Regions from separate parts of the Mesorhizobium quangtriensis genome, predicted to be linked through region 2. Evidence: predicted binding sites of a transcription regulator. Region 2 holds the regulator's gene; the other holds the start of a gene.
The links. The regulator PhoB, encoded in region 2, activates phosphate uptake and scavenging genes when phosphate is short. The targets are predictions, from matches to a motif close to TGTCATNNANCTGTCAT.

Region 1 (3,413 bases), on a different contig from region 2:
CGAGCTCGGCGATTCCCGCGATCCGAAGTCGGACAGCGACAGCAGCGCGGCCTTCGGTTCGATGCCGAAGCGCCGGATCGCTTCGGCGGCGAGCACAGTCATTTCGGCGACTTCCTCGGCGTCGGGATCGACTGTGACATAGGTGTCGGTAAGAAAGATCACGCCACGCTGCGTGATCAGCATGGAAAGCGTCGAGAGGTCGCGGTCACGCACCAGTTCGCGCTTGCCGATGATCAACGTGACGTTGCGCAGGTGACGCTCGAAACGGCCTTCGAGGCCGCAGATCATGGCGTCGGCGTCGCCGCGTTTGACGGCCAGGGCCGCGATGACGGTCGGATTGCCGCGCACCATAAGGCGGGCTGCTTCCTGCGTGACGCCGCGCCTGCCCATCAGCTCGATCAGCAGGTCGACATAGGCGCGGTAGCGCGGATCATCCTCGGGGTTGATCAGCTCGAAATCGACGCCCGGGCGGATGCGCAGCCCGTAGCGCTTGAGCCGGACGTCGATGACGTTCGGGCGGCCGACCAGCGTCGGCAGCGCTATTCCTTCCTCCAGCACCACCTGCGCGGCACGCAGCACACGCTCGTCCTCGCCGTCGGCATAGATGACGCGCTTGGCCTGCGCCGCCTTGGCAATCGAGAAGACCGGCTTCATGACGAGGCCCGAGCGGAAGACGAAGCGGTTCAGCTTGTCGACATAAGCATCGAAATCCTCGATCGGCCGTGCGGCGACGCCGCTGTCGCAGGCAGCCTTCGCCACGGCGGGCGCGATCCTCAGGATCAGGCGCGGATCGAAAGGCGAGGGGATCAGGAAATCCGGCCCGAAGGTCGGCGTCTCCTCGGCGTATGCGCGCGCCGCGACATCGGAAGGCTCCTCGCGCGCCAACGCTGCGATGGCGCGCACGGCGGCCATCTTCATCTCCTCGTTGATGGCGCGCGCGCCGCAATCGAGCGCGCCACGGAAGATGTAGGGGAAGCACAGCACGTTGTTGACCTGGTTCGGAAAGTCCGAGCGGCCGGTGCAGATCATGGCGTCGGGGCGTGCCTCGCGGGCGGCGTCGGGCATGATTTCCGGCGTCGGGTTCGCGAGCGCCAGGATGAGCGGTTTTGCCGCCATGTCCTTGAGCAGGTCGGCACTGAGCACGCCGGCAGCCGACAGACCGAGGAAAACGTCGGCACCGCCGATAACGTCGGCGAGCGTCCGCGCCGGGGTATCCTTGACATACGGATCCTTCCAGCGATCCATTTCCTCGACGCGGCCCGTGTAGGCGACGCCAAAGCGGTCGGTAACCCAGATGTTCTCGACCTTCGCGCCGAGCGACACCAGCAGGTTGAGGCAGGCAATGGCCGCCGCGCCGGCCCCGGAGGTGACGATCTTGACCTCGGAAAGCTTCTTGTCGGCAAGTTCCAGCCCGTTCAGCACGGCCGCGCCGACGATGATGGCGGTGCCGTGCTGGTCGTCGTGGAACACTGGGATGCCCATCTTCGCCTTCAGACGTTCCTCGACCTCAAAGCACTCGGGCGCCTTTATGTCTTCGAGGTTGATGCCGCCGAAAGTCGGCTCCAGCGCCGAGATGGTGCTGACCATGTGCTCGATGTCTGGCGCGTCGATCTCGATGTCGAAGACGTCGATGTTGGCGAATTTCTTGAACAGGACGGCCTTGCCCTCCATCACGGGCTTGGAGGCAAGGGGGCCGATGTTGCCGAGACCGAGCACCGCAGTACCGTTGGAGACGACGCCGACGAGGTTGGCCCTCCCGGTGTAGTCGGCGGCAACGGCCGGATCGTCGCGGATGGCGAGGCAGGGTGCGGCGACGCCGGGCGAATAGGCGAGCGCCAGGTCGCGCTGGTTGCCGAGCGGCTTGGTCGCCTGGATCTCCAGTTTCCCCGGCGTCGGATATTTGTGAAAGAAAAGGGCGGCCTGATCGAGGTCGTGGCGCGCATTCTTCTGCTTGTCGGTTTCCATCAGGCGTCCCTTGCCCCCGCATTGCTTGTGCAGCGTTCTAAAGCGGTTCGGTTACCAAATCCAAGCCCCGGCGCGGCCCGGCGGCGTGTCGTCACACTGTTGTTGCATGAATCTGGGCATAGGCAACGCAGACGCAACGGTCTGACCGAGATGCAGAGCAACGCCACCCAGCAGTACCGGACCCTCTTTATTTCAGACGTCCATCTCGGTTCGAGGGCTGCGAAAGCCGAGTTTCTAATCGACTTCCTGCGCCACCACGAGGCGGAGACCATCTTTCTGGTCGGGGACATCGTCGATGGCTGGCGGCTGCGCCGCACCTGGCATTGGCCGCAACTCCACAACGACGTCGTCCAGAAGCTGCTCCGCCAAGCCCGCAAGGGCGTGAACATCACCTACATCGCAGGCAACCACGATGAGTTCCTGCGGATGTTCCAGGGGACCCATTTCGGCGGCATCGTCGTCGCCGACCGCGCTATCCATGTCGGCGCGGACGGCAAGCGCTATCTGATCATCCACGGCGACCAGTTCGACACGGTGGTCGTGAACGCGCGCTGGCTGGCCTATCTCGGCGACCGCGCCTACGAATTCGCCATGTTCGCCAACAGGGTCGTTGCCCGCGTGCGAAGGGCGATGGGCCTTCCCTACTGGTCGCTCTCCTCATGGGCCAAGGTGAAGGTGAAGCAGGCCGTGAACTTCATCGGGGCGTTCCAGGAGGTGCTGACCGACGAAGCACGCCGGTCCGAGGTCGACGGCGTCATCTGCGGCCACATCCATCACGCGGCGATGGAGACGTTTGGCGACGTCAGCTACATCAACACCGGTGACTGGGTCGAAAGCTGCACCGCGGTTGTCGAGCATTTCGACGGGCGCATGGAGATCATCCAATGGCCACATGTCCGGTCTGAGACGGCGACTCCGGCCGACAAGTTCGTTCCCGTCCTGATTGACGGACGCGTGCAGGCTAAGGCAACCGGACGGGCGGTCGAAGCCGCCTGAGACTCCAGGATCAATCGAAGAACGACATGTGGCGGCGATGCACCATCGCATCAATCCTGAGTCAGCAAGGCAGCGTACAATCCGCCCCGCCGACGCGCGCGGCGAACGGCTTGGCGTTCTCGGTGGCGCAAGCCTGCCGCAAACGCCGGCAACGGTTGGTCCAGCCAGTTCCGCGAAAAAGGAAGCCGTGGTAGTCGGGCAAATCCCTCGGCGACGATTCCGGGCGGTACCGGCCGGAGCGCCCTTCCTTCATGTCACTGCCGCCCCTGCAGCCTGAGCAACGGATCAAGCCACCAGGCTTCGAACTGCGCATATCCCTTATCTACGGCGCGATCTTTGCCTCGCTGGGCATCCATCTGCCCTATTTTCCGCTGTGGCTGGAGGCGGAGGGCTTCAATGCGGAGCAGATCGGCGTGATCCTTGCTGCGCCGATGTTCGTGCGCGTGATCACG
Region 2 (3,413 bases):
ATGTCTGCTTTGCCGGGAATAGTTCGGCGGCCCAGGCGATCATCGGGCGAGCCGGGAGGAGTACAGGCAAATGACGGCTGGAATACGCCATGACGATCTGCGGCGTCGCAATCGCGGGCTTGTGATCGCGGCCGTGCGACGCGCCGGCCAGCCGTCGCGCACCGAAATTGCCTCTACTACCAGGCTTAGCCATTCCACCATATCTGCCATTTCAGCCGATCTGATCGACGAAGGAATCCTGGCGGAGGCAAAGGCCGGCGAACATGCCAACGCCCGCCGCGGCAGGCCGCAGGTGGGCCTGTCGCTCAATCCCGAAGCCGCGACGGTCATCGTCGCCGTGCTGTCGCTGAACGAGCTGTCAGCGGCGACGATCAATTATTCGGGAGGTCTCATCGCCGAGGAAAGCCGCACGCTGGCGACGGCGACGATCTCGCGCGACGACCTGATTGCCGAACTGGTGGCGATGCTTTGCCGGCTGACGGCCGGGATGGAGGGACGCGCCCGCCCCCTGCGCATCGTGCTCGCCATACAGGGCATCACCGACGCAGACGCGCGCACCATGCTCTGGTCACCGATAACGCCTCACAAGGATGTACCCTTCGCCGAGATACTGGAGCGCAAGCTCGGCATACCGACGACAGTCGAGAACGACTGCAACATGATGGCGGTGGCGCTTCGCTGGCGCGATCCGGCGCGCTACCGCGCCGATTTCATCGCCATCCTGCTGTCGCACGGTATCGGCATGGGGTTGGTGCTGAAAGGAAACCTTTTCACCGGAACGCGATCTTCCGGAGGCGAGTTCGGTCACGTTATCCACCGTCCGGACGGGGCGCTCTGCCGTTGCGGCCGCCGCGGGTGCATCGAAGCCTATGCTGGCGACTACGCGATCTGGCGCAACGCGCAGGGCAAGAGCGAACTCTCGACACCGGAAGACGGCGTACAGCCCGAGGACATGAAGCAACTGGCCGAGCGGGCACGCGCGGCCGAGGGGCCGGAACGCGAAGCCTATCGCAAGGCAGGCACGGCGATCGGCTACGGCATCGGCAGCCTGTTCGCGCTGATCGACCCGGCTCCGATCGCCTTCGTCGGCGCTGGTGCTGCGGCCTTCGACCTGCTGGAGCCGGCAATCCGCGCAGCGATCGCCGAAACGGCAGGGGGCCAGCACTCGGACGCGATCGCGTTCGACACGATCCCGGACGAGTTGCCGCTGATCAGGCAGGGCTGCGCCATGCGCGCGCTGACCTATGTCGACCAGGAGATCTTTGCCGATGGCTATCCCGCGTCCCCGCTTCTGCAAGCGGACATCGCATAGGCAGGACCTTACGATCAGTCCTCGCGGATCGCGTAACCCGCGCCGCGGATCGTGCGGATCACGTCGGGCATGCGGCCGGTGTTGACGGCCTTGCGCAGGCGGCCGACGTGCACGTCCACGGTGCGCTCGTCGATATAGATCGTCTCGCCCCAGACATTGTCGAGCAATTGGCTGCGCGAGAAGACACGGCCGGGATGGCGCATCATGAATTCGAGCAGGCGGAACTCGGTCGGGCCGAGCCGGATCTCATTCTTCTTGCGATAGACGCGGTGCGCCTCACGATCGAGCATGATGTCGCCGACCTTGAGGACGGACGAGAGCACTTCCGGCTTGGCGCGGCGCAGCAGCGCCCGCACGCGCGCCATGAATTCGGGCGTCGAGAAAGGCTTGACCAGATAGTCATCCGCGCCGGTGGAAAGGCCGCGCACGCGGTCGCTCTCCTCGCCGCGCGCGGTCAGCATGATGACCGGCAGGCGCTGCGTTTCGGGACGCATACGCAGCCTACGGCAAAGTTCGATTCCGGAAATGCCGGGGATCATCCAGTCGAGCACGAGGAGGTCGGGCACATGTTCCTGCAACCTGACCTCGGCCTCGTCGCCGCGCGTAACGATCTCGACCTGATAGCCTTCGGCTTCGAGGTTGTAGCGCAGGAGCACGCCGAGCGGCTCCTCGTCTTCCACCACCATGATCTTCGGCGCAATCATCCGTCGATCTCCTGCCGTCCGGGCCTTATTCCGCCAGAGCCGAGAGCTGCGTCTCGTCAATCTTAGGGCGATTGACCGGCAACTGTTCGCCCGTCACCACATAGTATGCATTTTCGGCGATGTTCGTCACATGGTCGCCGATCCGCTCCAGATTCTTGGCGCAGAACAGCAGATGTGTGCACGCCGTGATGTTGCGCGGGTCTTCCATCATGTAGGTCAGCAACTCGCGGAAGACCGCCGTGTATTTCACGTCGACCTTCTCGTCGTCGGCGCGTAGCGCGCGCAGGCCTTCCGCGTCGCGGTCGGCATAACGATCTATGACGCGGCGAACCTGATCCAGCACCAGTTGCGACATGTCCTCGATGCCATAGGCGAGGTTGCGCGGCGTCGCGCCATGGCCGACGGCACTGACCCGCTTGGCAACGTTTTTGGCGAGATCGCCAATCCGTTCGAGGTCGCCGGCCATGCGGATGGCGCCGACCACTGCGCGCAAATCCTGCGCCATGGGCTGGCGCTTCGCGATCAACGCGATCGAGCGGTCGTCGAGCTCACGCTGGCGGGCGTCCATGATGACGTCGTCGGAGATAACGCGCTGCGCCAGCGCATTGTCGGAAGCCAAAAGCGCGCGGATCGCATCGCCGACCATCGAGCCAGCGAGGTCGCTCATATCGCGAACCAGCCGCTGGATGTGGTCGAGTTCCTCGTCGAAGGAGGTAACGGTGTGTTCGCCCATGGGAGGAGCCTTTCGGGTTCCGGGTGTTCTGCGACGACGGTTCGGCTCAGCCGAAGCGGCCGGTGATGTAGTCCTGGGTGCGCTTCTCGTTCGGGCTGGTGAAGATCAGGTCGGTCGGGCCTTCCTCGACCAGCACGCCGAGATGGAAGAACGCGGTACGCTGCGAAACGCGCGCGGCCTGCTGCATGGAGTGCGTCACGATCACGATCGTGTAGTTCTCCCTGAGCTCGTCGATCAGTTCCTCGACCTTGGCCGTGGCGATCGGGTCGAGGGCCGAGCAAGGCTCGTCCATCAGGATCACTTCCGGCGACACCGCGATGGTGCGCGCGATGCACAGCCGCTGCTGCTGGCCGCCGGAAAGGCCGGTGCCGACTTCGTGCAGGCGATCCTTCACTTCCTCGAACAGCGACGCCTTCTTGAGGCTGGTCACCACGATCTCCTCGAGATCGGTCTTGTTGCGCGCCAGGCCGTGGATGCGCGGGCCATAGGCGACGTTCTCGAAGATCGTCTTCGGGAACGGGTTCGGCTTCTGGAAAACCATCCCGATGCGGGCGCGCAGTTCCACCACGTCGAGTTTCGGATCGTAGAGGTCGTTGCCGTCGAGGGAAATCTTGCCTTCGATGCGTGCGCCTTCGATCGTGTCGTTCATGCGGTTGATGCAGCG

Region 1: the regulator PhoB is predicted to act here: its motif matches at 2,052-2,068, upstream of ABMA32_RS18820 (UDP-2,3-diacylglucosamine diphosphatase).

What each region holds. Positions count from the first base shown of each region.
Region 1 is NZ_JBEBMF010000003.1:621,991-625,403, forward strand. Features, by position in the region: gene ABMA32_RS18815 (NADP-dependent malic enzyme) at 1-1,965, opposite strand, end outside; gene ABMA32_RS18820 (UDP-2,3-diacylglucosamine diphosphatase) at 2,116-2,961, shown strand; gene ABMA32_RS18825 (MFS transporter) at 3,213-3,413, shown strand, end outside.
Region 2 is NZ_JBEBMF010000002.1:1,018,813-1,022,225, forward strand. Features, by position in the region: gene ABMA32_RS13480 (ROK family protein) at 71-1,312, shown strand; gene phoB (phosphate regulon transcriptional regulator PhoB) at 1,327-2,016, opposite strand; gene phoU (phosphate signaling complex protein PhoU) at 2,042-2,749, opposite strand; gene pstB (phosphate ABC transporter ATP-binding protein PstB) at 2,796-3,413, opposite strand, start outside.